Regions from separate parts of the Rhizobium sp. BK512 genome, predicted to be linked through region 3. Evidence: predicted binding sites of a transcription regulator. Region 3 holds the regulator's gene; each other region holds the start of a gene.
What was found. The regulator LexA, encoded in region 3, represses DNA repair genes until DNA is damaged. The targets are predictions, from matches to a motif close to TGTTCNNNNTGTGTTCNG.

Region 1: the regulator LexA is predicted to act here: its motif matches at 3,302-3,319, upstream of FHX06_RS02905 (ribonuclease T2 family protein).
Region 2: the regulator LexA is predicted to act here: its motif matches at 2,415-2,432, upstream of FHX06_RS17170 (DNA recombination protein RmuC).

The regions. Positions count from the first base shown of each region.
Region 1 covers NZ_JACIAS010000001.1:565,832-570,408, forward strand. Annotated here, with positions in the region: gene FHX06_RS02895 (ArsR/SmtB family transcription factor) at 1-606, opposite strand, end outside; gene ettA (energy-dependent translational throttle protein EttA) at 781-2,430, opposite strand; gene FHX06_RS02905 (ribonuclease T2 family protein) at 2,539-3,276, opposite strand; gene FHX06_RS02910 (alpha/beta fold hydrolase) at 3,446-4,390, shown strand; gene FHX06_RS02915 (DMT family transporter) at 4,392-4,577, shown strand, end outside.
Region 2 covers NZ_JACIAS010000004.1:400,942-405,518, forward strand. Annotated here, with positions in the region: gene FHX06_RS17165 (ribokinase) at 216-1,115, opposite strand; gene FHX06_RS17170 (DNA recombination protein RmuC) at 1,160-2,383, opposite strand; gene FHX06_RS17175 (globin-coupled sensor protein) at 2,577-4,076, shown strand; gene def (peptide deformylase) at 4,172-4,577, shown strand, end outside.
Region 3 covers NZ_JACIAS010000002.1:780,733-785,309, forward strand. Annotated here, with positions in the region: gene kdsA (3-deoxy-8-phosphooctulonate synthase) at 1-363, opposite strand, end outside; gene FHX06_RS09770 (VOC family protein) at 360-1,247, opposite strand; gene lexA (transcriptional repressor LexA) at 1,443-2,168, shown strand; gene FHX06_RS09780 (ComEC/Rec2 family competence protein) at 2,149-4,566, opposite strand.

The sequences.
Region 1 (4,577 bases), on a different contig from region 3:
GCGGGACTTGTCGAGATTGGCGCGTGCCACACTCAGCATGTCGCGGCTGGCATCGACGCCAATTGCCCGGCGATAGCGGCCGGAGAGAAGCTCCAGCATGCGGCCGGTGCCGGTGCCGAGATCGAGCAGGGAATCGATCGGATTGCTGCCGAGCAGCTTGATGACGGCGGCATCCACCTCTTCATCAGCCGCATGCAGGCGGCGAAGCTCGTCCCATTCGGCAGCGTTACGGCTGAAATAGGCCTGCGCACGCTCGGCGCGGTGGCGTTTGACGGAGGCAAGACGCTCGCCGTCCCGCTGTACGACCGGATCGTTTTCGGAGACATGCTTCAGGAGGTTACGCACCAGCGCGGCGGCCTTGCCCTCATGCGCCAGCCGGAAATAGGCCCAGGCGCCCTCCTGATAGCGATCGATGAGCTCTGCCTCGCCGAGCAGCTTCAGGTGCCGCGAGATGCGGGGTTGGGATTGGCCCAGGATTTCCGTAAGATCGGTAACGGTGAGATCACCTGCCGCCAGCAGCGCCAGCAGCCGCAGGCGCGTCGGTTCGCCGGCCGCCTTCAAGACGTCCACCAGCGCATCCAGTCCAAGCCTCAGGGGTTCGCTCATATTCTACCCAATCAAGATATAAAGATATCTTTATGTGATTTGGGTAGCTGAAGCAAGCGGCATTTCACCGAATTGCGAACTTGCCTTTGCTGATCGCGCCAACAAAAGGGAAGACCGCGAGACATCAAAAAAGCCCCGGACCAGCCGGGGCTTTCGAAAGGGCTGAAGAACGGATCAGCGCGTCAGGCGCTTGTGAGCCTGGCTGCCCGGGTTCAAGGCATCAGGGCCGAGGCGGCGAACCTTGTCCTGCTCGTAGTCCTCGAAGTTGCCTTCGAACCATTCGACATGGCCTTCACCTTCAAAGGCGAGGATGTGTGTCGCCAGACGGTCGAGGAACATGCGATCGTGGCTGATGATGATGGCGCAACCGGCAAATGCTTCCAGCGCGCTTTCCAGGGCACCGAGCGTTTCCGTGTCGAGGTCGTTGGTCGGTTCGTCGAGCAGCAGCACGTTGCCGCCGGCCTTCAGCATCTTGGCAAGGTGAACGCGGTTACGCTGACCACCCGAGAGATTGCCGACCTTCTGCTGCTGATCGCCGCCCTTGAAGTTGAACGCGCCGCAATAGGCGCGCGAATTCATGTCGAACTTGCCGAGCTTGATGATTTCGGCGCCGCCGGAGATTTCCTCCCAGACGGTCTTGTTGCCGTCGAGCGCGTCGCGGCTCTGGTCGACATAACCGAGATGTACGGTCTCGCCGATGCGGACCGAACCGGCATCCGGCTTTTCCTGACCGGTGATCATCTTGAACAGCGTCGTCTTGCCCGCGCCGTTCGGACCGATGATACCGACGATGCCGCCCGGCGGCAGCTTGATCGACAGATCGTTGATCAGCGTGCGGCCTTCGAAGCCCTTGGTGATGCCTTCCATCTCGATGACCACCTGGCCGAGGCGTTCGCTGACCGGGATGATGATCTGCGCGTCGCCCGGACGCTGCTTCTCGGCGGCCTCAACCAGCTGCTCGTAGGACTTGATACGCGCCTTCGACTTGGCCTGACGGGCCTTCGGGCTGGAAGCAATCCATTCCTGTTCGCGGCTGATTGCCTTCTGGCGGCCGGCTTCTTCGCGGTTTTCCTGCAGCATGCGCTTGGCCTTCGCCTGCAGATAAGCCGAGTAGTTGCCTTCGTACGGGATGCCGCGGCCGCGATCGAGTTCGAGGATCCAGCCGGTGACGTTGTCCAGGAAGTAGCGATCGTGGGTGATCATCATCACGGCGCCCGGATAGTCGCGCAGGTGCTTTTCGAGCCAGGCGATGGTTTCGGCGTCCAGATGGTTGGTCGGTTCGTCGAGCAGCAGCAGGTCCGGCTGCGAGAGCAGAAGGCGGCAGAGCGCGATACGACGGCGTTCACCACCCGACAGGCTGGTGACTTCGGCGTCGCGCGGCGGGCAGCGCAGCGCTTCCATCGCCATCTCGACCTGGCTTTCCAGATCCCAGAGGTTCTGGCTGTCGATGATGTCCTGGAGCTTGGCACCCTCTTCCGCCGTCTCGTCGGAATAGTTCATCATCAGCTCGTTGTAGCGATCGACGATCGCCGTCTTGGAAGCAACGCCTTCCATGACGTTTTCGAACACCGTCTTGTTCGGATCGAGCTTCGGCTCCTGCTCCAGGTAGCCGACCGTCGCACCTTCGGCGAGCCAGGCTTCGCCAGTATATTCCTTGTCCTGGCCGGCAATGATGCGCAGCACGGTGGACTTACCGGCGCCGTTCGGGCCGAGAATACCGATCTTTGCATCGGGATAGAAGGAAAGATGGATGTTCTCGAGGATCTTCTTATTGCCATAGGCCTTGTTGAGGCCGGACATATGATAGATGAACTGACGTGCCATGCTGGGATGCTCCGGGCGGAAACTTGAAATCGTGGCCGCTATGTAGGCGAAACCACGCCCGCGGGCAACGCCGAAACCCTGTTTCGTCAGGATTTCGGCATGTTTCCGTCAGAAGCCGGCTGCATCCACAAGGCCTTCGTCACAGCCGAAGGACGTCTGCCCTGCCCCCTGGATCAGCCCGCCGAGACCCTTCTCCTTCGCTTGGGCCGAAACGGCATCCTGCGAAAGTCCGATCGTCAGTTCGCTGATCACGCGCTTGTTGCCGACGCGCCGGCAGCTCATCTTCACGCGGTCGCTGGCACCGGCCCCAAAGCTCTTGTCGAAAGCCGCCTTGATCGCGTCGGATTTCAGCGTCTTGCCGACATTGGCGGCAAAGAGATCGCGCACCGCCGAAGCATTGAGATCGCCCATCAGGTGGATAGCAGTGGCAAAATAATCATCGGCACTCATCTTGGTGCACGTGCCGTGTTTGATCCACTCATGCCGCTCGAGCCCGGATTGCGTGCCGGGCATTGCCTTGTCGAGAGCGGTCTTCGTCTCGGCTGTAAGGTCTACTGACGGCAGGTCCGTCCACTGGCCGTCCTTGTCGGCGGCCTTCTGCTCGGCAGGCACGCCGCAATAATCCTGGCGCATCGGCCACAGACCGTGGAGAGAAAAATTGGTGGCATCATAGCGCTCGCCGCTCTGCGTGGCGCATTCGGCCTTCTTCTGATTGGTCTGGCAGAATGCCGGCTGCCAGCTTGCGGCGAGAATGAAGCGCGTTCGCCCGCTTTCTTCGGCGGATACGGAGCCGACAGACGACAGCGAGAGGAACAGGATGGAAACCGAGAGTAGAAACTTGACCATTATTAGCCCCGAAATAGTTCCGACAAAGAACAATACAAGAACAAACAAGCACGAAGCCGTGACTTGCGCAACCCTGAATCGCAGCAGGAAGCACGCTTTCTCGTGTATGAGCGACGCCGCAATATTGCATTTGCCTTGATATCTGGTCTTTTGGGCCCGGGAGGAATGCATGTTTTCCGAGACATTGCGGCTTCAAAACGCCGGGGCTTCGCTTGCCTGTCACTACCAGCCTGCAGAAGGACGAGTGCAAGCTATCCTGATGATTTCACACGGGCTTGCCGAACATTCGCGTCGCTACCAGCGCTTTGCCGAGGCCATGGCGGCAAGAGGCTATCACGTTTATGCGCATGACCATCGCGGCCATGGCGAGACAACCGCATCCGATGCGCCGCTCGGCCGCTTTGCGAGACGCAACGGCATCGAACACGTCGTCAGCGATATCGCCGCCGTGCACAGCTTCGCCACGGGCCGTCACCCCGGCCTGCCCGTCATTCTGTTCGGCCACTCAATGGGCGGCCTGATCGCACTCAATGCCGCAGCCGATCTTGCCGGCCGTTTCGCCGCCGTCGCCATCTGGAATTCGAATTTCGCCGTCGGCCTTTCCGGCCGCGCCGCGCAGGCGATCCTGCTTGCCGAGCGCGCGCTGAAGGGCTCCGACGTGCCGAGTGACATGCTGCCAAGGTTGACATTTTCCGCCTGGGGCAAGTCCGTCCCCAATCATCGGACGGAGTTCGACTGGCTGTCGCGCGATCCGGCCGAGGTCGATGCCTATATCGCCGATCCGCTTTGCGGTTTCGATGCTTCGGTATCGCTGTGGTTGGACGTCTTCGCGCTCACCTTCCGCGGCATCGCGAAGGAACAACTCGCCAGACTGCCGAAGGACATACCGATTCACCTGGTCGGCGGTGGAAAGGACCCGGCTACCAACAATGGAAAAGCTGTGCTCTGGCTGTCAGAGCGTTTGAAAAGCCAGGGCTTCTCCCGTATCAGCACTGAGATATATCAGGATATGCGGCATGAGACGCTGAACGAAATCGGCGCCGGCGCGGCAATAGCGGATTTGGCCGACTGGTGCGACGAGGCGATCCGCAACGGTCCGGAGCGAAAGGACTGAGATGACAAGCCCGAGCTATACCCCCCATCACGCCTCCTCCGAAGTGACGTTCGGCCTGCTTTTCATGCTGCTCTCGGTCCTGATTTCGCCGCTGATCGACATTTTCTCGAAGCTCGCAACGGCAACGATCTCGTCCACCGAGGTCGCCGCCTTCCGCTTTGTCATCCAGTCGCTCACCATGCTGCCC
Region 2 (4,577 bases), on a different contig from region 3:
AAGGGCCATTCTTCGGCACAGCGGGTAAGGCATGCTTCGTCATGGAGCAGCCACAGGGGTTGAACCGCCTCGAAGATGGACGAGGTGCGATCGCGAGAAAGATCGCCAGAAACCTCTTAAATTTGAATGAAATTTGCTATGTTTCGGCAGCAAAACCGGAACGCCGCCCCAAAACTAGGGGTGGCGTTTCATGGGTTATTCGCAGTTGGACTGGACTATATTCTGTCTGCGACTTCGGCTGCGAGCGGTATAGACGGTTGTGCACCCGGCTTCAGGCAGGCGAGCGAGCCGGCGACCGCTGCGCGGCGGAGCGCCGAGTCGAAATCCAGCCCTTCATCAAGGCTTGCCGCGAAGTAACCGCAGAACGTATCGCCGGCGCCGACAGTATCGACGGGTTCGATGACGAGGCCTTGCGCGCGGGCGATCTGACCATCCCGGATCGCGATGACGCCATCACCGCCGAGCGTGACGATCAGGGTCTGGCCGGTCTCCGCATGAAGACGCTCCAAAGCAGCCTCACGGTCACCGGCACTCATGTTTTCCCGTCCCGCCAGCCGCTCGAATTCGGTCTCGTTGGCAATGACGATATCGGCGAGCCGCCCAAGGCGCGGTGCATCTGGAATGAGTGGAGCGAGATTGAGAATGCTCGTGACGCCCTTGGCGCGAGAGGTGGCAAGCGCACGCTCGACCGCTTCAACCGGAATCTCGAGCTGCAGCATCAGGATATCGCCCTCATTCATGGCATTGACGGCAGCCTCGGCGTTGGCGCCGTCGACCTTGCCATTTGCGCCGGGAATAACGGCAATCATGTTCTCACCATCGCCGCCGACGAGAATGAGGGCAGTGCCAGTCGGTCCCTCGACACGCCTGACGCGGGAAAGATCGGTGCCGGCGCCGTCGAGAAGTTCAAGCGCACCTTCGGCAAACGCGTCCTTTCCGACAGCACCCGCCATATGGACATAACGTCCAGCCCGCCGGGCGGCGAGCGCTTGATTGGCGCCTTTGCCGCCGGCAGCCGTCGCAAAACTGTTGCCGGCAACCGTTTCGCCGGGCTTCGGCAGGCGTTCGGTCGTGGCGATGAGGTCCATGTTGATGGAGCCGAAAACTGTAATCATGGCATGTCCGTCCCTTGCTTCGGGCCGCGACACTGCCGAAGCGATCATTCCTCGTCAACTACCCTGAGCTTGAGCAGTCCAGTACGGCTTTCGACAGATTTGGCCGGCGCCTCGTTCTCGCGCGCCGGCTTGCCGTCGCCGCCTGCTTCAAATTCCAGCGCTTCGATCTTTGCACCCCGCTTGGTGAGCTTGTCCGCCGAGGTGATGATCTGGTCCACGTCGCGCTGCGTCTGGGAAAAATGTCCCTGCAGCTTGCGTACGCGTTCGTCGAGCCGGCCGAGATCGTCCATGAGGAGGGTGACTTCTCCCTGGATGACATGCGCCTGCGCCCGCATGCGCTGGTCTTTCAGTACGGCCTGAATGACCTGGATTGACAGCATCAGGAGCGAGGGCGAGACGATGACGACCCGCGCGCGGTGAGCCTTCTGCACGATCGCCTCGAAATTTTCGTGAATTTCGGCAAAGATCGATTCCGAGGGAACGAAGAGGAAAGCCGTATCCTGTGTTTCCCCCTGAATCAGATATTTCTCGGAAATATCCTTGATATGGACTTCCATGTCGCGGCGAAACTGCTGTGCGGCTAGCTTGCCAGCATCCGGCCCGCCGGCATCGCGAATCGCATTCCAGGCTTCGAGCGGAAATTTCGCGTCGATCACCAGCGGCGGTGCACCGTTCGGCATCCGGATCGTGCAGTCCGGTCGCGAGCCATTCGAAAGCGTCTGCTGGAAAGCATAGGCGCCCATGGGCAGGCCGTCGGCGACGATCGTCTCCATGCGCGACTGGCCGAAGGCACCACGCGTCTGCTTGTTGGAAAGAATGGCCTGCAGCCCGACGACATCCTTGGCGAGTGTCTGGATATTGCTTTGGGCGGCATCGATGACAGCCAGCCGTTCCTGTAGTTTCTGCAGGTTGTCATGCGTCGATTTCGTCTGCTCGGTCAGCGTCGAGCTCATGCGCTGCGTCATGCCATCGAGCCGCTGGTTGATCGCATGGTTGAGCTCTGCCTGCCTTGAACCGAAAACCTCGGCCATCGTCGAAATGCGTCCCTGCATCTCCGCCTGGATTTTCAGAAGCTCGGCCATGCGGGCTTCGCTTTCGGCAGCACGAAGATTGGCCTCCTCCGCCTCCTCGCGGCGAATGCCGGCATTGCGCAACGCAAACACAATCGTCACGAGAATGACGACGGCGAGCGTGCCACCAGCAAACGCAAGCACGCCAGGGCTTAGCACGGGCAGGGAAATGGTGAGTGAGTCGGATGTCATGGTCATGCCGCACCATAACAAAATAACCGCCGATATCTAGATCAAAACGTGAACAATCCCCGTTGTCCTGTGGCATATTGTCGGGCTACCCCACTGGAATGGAAGAAAAATTAGCGAGTACACTTAACCATTGCTAAACCATATTCGCCAAATCTGGCGCGGTAATTTCCCTCCGCATCCCCGCCAGATAGAGATCCCCATGACTTCCCAGCAGACCGACAATGCCCTCAGGCAGCGCCTTGACTTCATTGAGCTCGACGATGAGGCACGCAAGAACCTGCGGGAACTGCGCCCGGCAATCTCGGAGCTGCTCGGCGGCGCCCTGGATAAGTTCTATGGCAAGCTCGCCAAGACCCCGGCCGTCGCGAGCTTCTTTTCCGACAAGGCCCATATGGGTCATGCCAAGAAGCGCCAGCAGGAACATTGGGGCAATCTCTCCGGCGGCAATTTCGACCAGAGCTATGTGAATGGTGTCACGGCCGTCGGCCGCACCCATGCCCGCATCGGCCTCGAGCCGCGCTGGTATATAGGCGGCTATGCGCTTGTCATGTCCGAGCTCGTCCGCGGCCTGATGGAAAAGCAGTGGCCTTCGCTCTTTGCCCGCCAGCAGGGAAAGACGCTCGCCGAAAAACTGACCGCCGTCATCAAGGCGGCGATGCTCGATATGGACTATTCGATCTCGGTCTATCTGGAAGCGCTTGATGAGAAGCGCCGTGTTCTGGAAGAAGAACGCGCCCGGGCCGAAGCCGATCAGGCACTGGCGCTGGAGCATTTGCGTCGTGGCCTCGAAGCTCTTTCGCGTGGTGACCTTGAAGCGACGCTTCCTTCCGATCTGCCCGGCAATTTTCGCGGGATGGCCGAGGATTACAACAGGGCCGTCAGCGCACTGCGCGATTCCTTCACCTCCGTTCACACGACGTCCCGTCACATTCTCGAAGGCGCCGATGTGATCTCCACGGCGGGCGATGACCTCGCCCTGCGCACTGCTCAGCAGGCCGCAGGTGTTGAGGAAAGCTCGGCCGCCCTCCAACAGCTCTCCGTCAGCGTCAGCCAGACCGCCGCCAATGCCGAAAAGGCGTCTGGCGCCGTGCGCGAAACGCAGCAGAAGGCCAAGAATTCCGGCGAACTCGTCACCAGCGCCGTTTCGGCCATGGCAGGTATCGAGAAGTCCTCTACCGAAATCGCCAAGATTATCGGCGTCATCGACGAGATCGCTTTCCAGACCAACCTGCTGGCACTGAATGCCGGCGTCGAGGCTGCGCGTGCCGGTGATGCCGGCAAGGGCTTCGCGGTCGTTGCTCAGGAGGTCCGTCAGCTTGCCCAGCGCACGGCCGATGCCGCCAAGGAGATCAAGAACCTGATCTCCGAAAGCTCGACGCAGGTGAACGAGGGCGTCAACATTGTCAGCAGCACTGGTGAGGCGCTGAGCGACATGATCAGCCGCATCGACATCATCAACAGTTTCGTCGCCGATATCGCCGCTGCCGCCCGCGATCAGGCAACCGGCGTCAACGAGGTGAGCATCGCAATCCGCAACATGGACACGATCACGCAGCAGAATTCCGGCATGGTGGAGCGTACGTCTGCCGAAACCCGTCGGCTGAAGGATGAGGTCGAGAACCTCATCGAGCTTCTGCAGCGTTTCCGCGCACGTGCCGAAGGCCGTCAGCCCGCCCCTGCCGCTCGTCGCGCGGCCTGATAATCTCGACGAAAACCGGGCAGGCGCTGCAAAAAACCGCAATCCCTGCCCGGCGGATGATTCCCTAGTGTGAAAAGATGCGTTATGGGAACGCCATGACCATCAAGCCACTCATCATTCTTCCCGACCCCCTTCTCCGTCAGGTTTCCCAGCCGATCGAGCGGGTCGACGCCGACCTGCAGCGCCTTTCCGACGACATGTTGGAAACCATGTATGATGCGCCGGGCATCGGCCTTGCCGCGATCCAGATCGGCGTGCCGCGCCGCATGCTCGTTATCGATCTCTCGAAGGAAGGCGAGGAAAAGCAGCCGCTCATCTTCATCAATCCGGAGATCGTCCGCTCTTCGGACGAACGCTCGGTCTATGAGGAAGGCTGCCTTTCCATTCCCGACTATTATGCGGAAGTTGAACGCCCCGCGAATGTCACGGTCAAGTATCTTGATCGCGAAGGCAAGGAGCAGAGCGTCGAGGCTGATGGTCTTTTGGCGACATGCCTCCAGC
Region 3 (4,577 bases):
TATCTGCAGGATATCGACGACCTTACCCACTTCGGCGCATTGTTCTTCGTTGTGGATGTCGGTCAGAACCGGAATGCCGAGTTCTTTCTTGAGATCGGCGAAAACTTCCAGCCCCTTTTCAAGGCCGACACCGCGTTTGCTCGACAAGGACGACCGGTTCGCCTTGTCGAAAGAGGTCTTGTAGACGAGCCCGATGCCGAGCTTGGCGCAGAGTTCCTTCAATGTGCCGGCAACCATGAATGCATGGTCGCGGCTTTCCATTTCGCAAGCGCCAGCAATCAGCGACAGACGTGAAGCATTGGAGAAGGTGACCTTGCCGGCGCCTTCGCCGACCGTCACCACGGAGTTGGTAGTAGAGCTCATGATGTTTCCTCAAAGGCGAAGAGTACGCCCTGGCCGGGCGCAGGCTTCACCAGAATACGGTTGCCCTTGCGTGTATAGGTCACCCCGTTAGCAGCCAAATGCGCTTCTGTCACGGCCAGATCGCCGACAGCAAAGCGGATCGCCCGACCGCGCAGACCACGATCGGTATCCGACGTGGCAAGATCGAAATAAGCCTCCAGACCTTCCGGGGTCATCAGGCTGATCTTTGCGTTTCCGGTGGGCACGTCCAGCCCGAAACTCGTGACCTCAGTAGATGCGCCCTTTGCCGTGGAGCGAACGAACTCACCGAAGGCTGTCGGCTCGGGGGCCGCGAGCGCGATCTCGGCAATGCCTGTGACACCATTGGCATGGGTCTCAAGCGCGGTCCGGTCGGCAGGAAGCGGATTAACGCGTTCGACTGCGAAGAGAAAGAAATCCGGTGCCCGCAGGTCGCCAGCGAAGGCGAGCCGGAAGCCGGCAATATTCTCCGTGCCATCCGGCATTTTAACAGGGCGCTCGAACTGCAGCACAGAACCGGCACTCATACTGTCCTTCACGAATCGAGCATGTTCGTGCTTTGCATCTGCCGTCGCAAAGCCAATCGCGGACAGTCCTTCGCTGCCGCAGCGGAAGCGAAAAGCCTGATTGCGGGCGGTGAACACATTGCCATCGTGTGCTGCCCCCTCGCTCTCTTCGACGCTCGCGACACCCAGGGGCTCCAGATAGGTTTTGTCGGCAAAGAAAACGCAGGCATTTTCGGTCCCAAAAGGATGACGGGCATCCGGCGCCACAGTGAAACCAAGCTTGCCAAGTCTTTCGCGGGCAAGGTCGATATCGGTAACCGGCAAAACGAGATGATCGATTGCAAGCGTATCTTGGCTCATTAGGTCCCCTCCAACAGTCACAAGGAGATGTGCTTCAGCAGGTGTTGCGAGACAAGGCCGCGAAGGCCCGGGCGCGAGAAAAATAAAATTCTCACCAGAATGGACAGAAGTTTTACGAAAATTTAGCTACTTGCGGAACACATATGGAACATATAGTGTCCGTTCTGGATTTGTTTCAAGACTGGGGTGCACGCCATGCTTACGCGCAAACAACAGGAACTCCTTCTTTTCATTCACGAAAGGATGAAGGAGTCGGGCGTTCCTCCGTCTTTCGACGAGATGAAGGATGCGCTGGATCTGGCCTCGAAATCCGGTATTCACCGGCTGATCACGGCGCTTGAGGAGCGCGGCTTCATTCGCCGGCTTCCGAACCGGGCACGCGCGCTCGAAGTCATCAAACTGCCGGAGGCCTACAGCCCCAGCCTGCAGCCACGTCGCGGCTTTTCACCGAGCGTCATCGAAGGCAGCCTCGGCAAGCCGCAGCCCGTTGCAGCGCCGGCTCCGGCAAAACCAGCGCCTGCTGCCGATAACGGCAACTCGGTCTCCGTCCCGGTCATGGGCCGCATCGCTGCCGGTGTGCCAATCTCGGCAATCCAGAACAATACGCATGACATCACCGTTCCTGCCGATATGCTCGGCTCCGGCGAACATTATGCGCTCGAAGTTCGCGGCGACTCGATGATCGAAGCCGGCATCTTCGATGGCGACACCGTCATCATCCGAAATGGCAGCACCGCCAACCCGGGTGATATCGTCGTTGCCCTCGTCGACGACGAGGAAGCAACACTCAAGCGCTTCCGCCGCAAGGGCGCATCGATTGCGCTCGAGGCTGCAAACCCTGCCTATGAGACCCGAATTTTCCCACCGGATCGAGTGAAGGTTCAGGGAAAGCTTGTCGGCCTCATTCGCCGCTATCACTGACCGGTGACTGGCTTGCGTCTGTGAATGTATCGCTGCGCCAGTCATAGGCGCGGTGGCGCATCCAGGGGCGTTGCAATGGGCCGAATGCGGTTGCGACATCGATTCCACTATCTGTGAAGCGAAGCTCGACAGAACCTGTCTTGCGTAGCGTCTCGCCGGTAAAGAGCAGCGCGCCGGAACGACAACGGTCCAAGCGCAATCGGACAGGGGTTACGACAATATCGGCCGTATCGCAGGCCGGCCCGAGATAGGCAGCATTTTCGATGACAGTCAGTTTCTTTCCATTGCCTAGCAAGGCGGTACACCAGGTGCGCTTTTGGCAAGAGAATCGTGACGTTGGGCTGATGGCGAGTGCCTGCCTCATTGCCTCTCTGGCTTCATTCTGTTGATCGGGTGACAGCTGCAATCTTTTGCCATCTGACATGGTGGGTGTCTTGGTTGCTTGAAGCATAACCGGCTTCTGATGCTCTTCGATGGCAAGTGCCCTCTGCCATTGTTCGAAAATGAAGGCTGGCGGCTTTTCACGGTTTGAAGCCATTGCCTCTCCATCGATTACAGCGACCAGGCTGCCGTCTTCCGAGATGGCGACGTCGGGCACCGCTTCTGATGGAAGCAACACAACAGCGAACGTTGAAACAGTGATTATCGCGGTTCCGATATGCCGCAACCGGGTTCTGAGCAAGGTCAGCAACAGGAAGCCGAAGACGGCTGCCGGAAAGTACCAGCCGGGTAAGCGGGCAACATCTATATTGCCGCCCCACCCCGCCACCGCCTTTGCAATGGCGATCACCAGGTCGAGCCCGAAGCCTGCCACCGGCCATAGCCAGCCATCCAGACCAAAAGGCATCAGCAGCATCGCCAGCATGCCGGCCGGCATGACGATGAAGGAAATGACCGGCATGGCCGCGAGATTTGCCGGCAGGCCATAAGCAGTCAGCCGGTGGAAATGTTCGATCGAAAACAGCGCCGTCGAGAAACCACCGATGAGAGACGTCAGGAAAATACCGCCGAAGAAGCTGCCGACCATGAAGAAAGGTTTCATGATCGGAAGTTTGGCAAAGGCATTCTCCCTCATCGGCCGCCCTTTCCAGAGGTCGTATCCGGCGACCAGGGCAAGTGTTGCGGCGAAAGACATCTGGAAGCTCGGTCCGAGCACTTCCGATGGTGAGACCGCGAGGATCACGAGAGCCGACAGCGCCACGTTTCTGAGGCTGATAGACGGCCGGTCGAAGAAGACGGCAACCAGCATGATCGCCATCATGATGAAGGCGCGTTCGGCTGAAACGGCAAAACCCGAGATCAGATAGTAGGCCGTTACCGCAGCGAGTGCGCCGGCTGCCGCGATCTTCTTAGTCGGCCACGCCTGCGCAATACCCGGGAACAGGCTGAGAATGACGCGCAGCCCGACAAAGAAGATACCGGCGGAGAGTGCCATATTGAGGCCAGAGATCGCCACGATGTGGGCAAGGCCGGACTGCCGCAGTGCCTCCGTCGTTTCATCCGAGATCGCTCGTCTCTCATCGGTGACAAGTGAAGCGGCAAAGGCCCCGGTGTCGCCCGGCAGAGTGGAGCGAATCCGATCGCCGATGCCGCTTCGCAGGCGGTAGAACCACTCCAGGACGGTCTCGCCGACAGAGCCCGCCTGTTCCGTAACCTTCTTCGGTGCTCCATAGAAGAAGCCGTTCGCACCAATGCCGTCAAAATAGGCGCTGAAGGCAAAATCGTTGAGGTGAGGAAGCGCGGGTCCTGCCGGAGGCGTCAGACGCGCCCTGCCCTCTATGATATCGCCGAGTTCAAAGGGCCGGGCGGCGCCGCGTACGAGCACAGAGATGCGCTCGGGAGGACGCTTGATTTCGGGGGCATCCGTGCCGGTGACGTCAAGGATATAACGCCAGCGCCCTTCACCATCGCCCTCTCGCCGTTCGATCCGGCCAGTCAGCGTTGTCGTCACGGCTGAATCGAGGATCAGCGTCCTTGCCCGCCATGTTTCGATCTGTGCCGAGAGCATCCCGCCGGCAAAGAGAAGCAGGGCAAGCAGTATTGCCCGCAGTCTGGTCCGGGCGTGGCTGCAGAGCGCAACGGCAATGGGGAGAACGAGCAGGCAAAGGCCGAGCGAGACCGCCGGAACGTTCGAGGCTGCCAGAAACCAGGTCGCAGCACCCGCACCAAGGAAGACCGGCGAGAAGAGAACGAGGCGACCGTGACCGGCTTCTTCGGTCGCCATGCGCACGGACGACCCGGCGTATCGTTTTGCAACGGTCGCCAATCGCCATCGAAACGGGATCGCAACCTGCGTCCGAGCCGATAGAGGCACAACGGCGCGCGGCACAACACCAGCAAAATCCATATTTTCATCAATGGATTGCTCGTACCGTTCTCTTGTCTCCAACCCCGTCATAATCGCCTGGA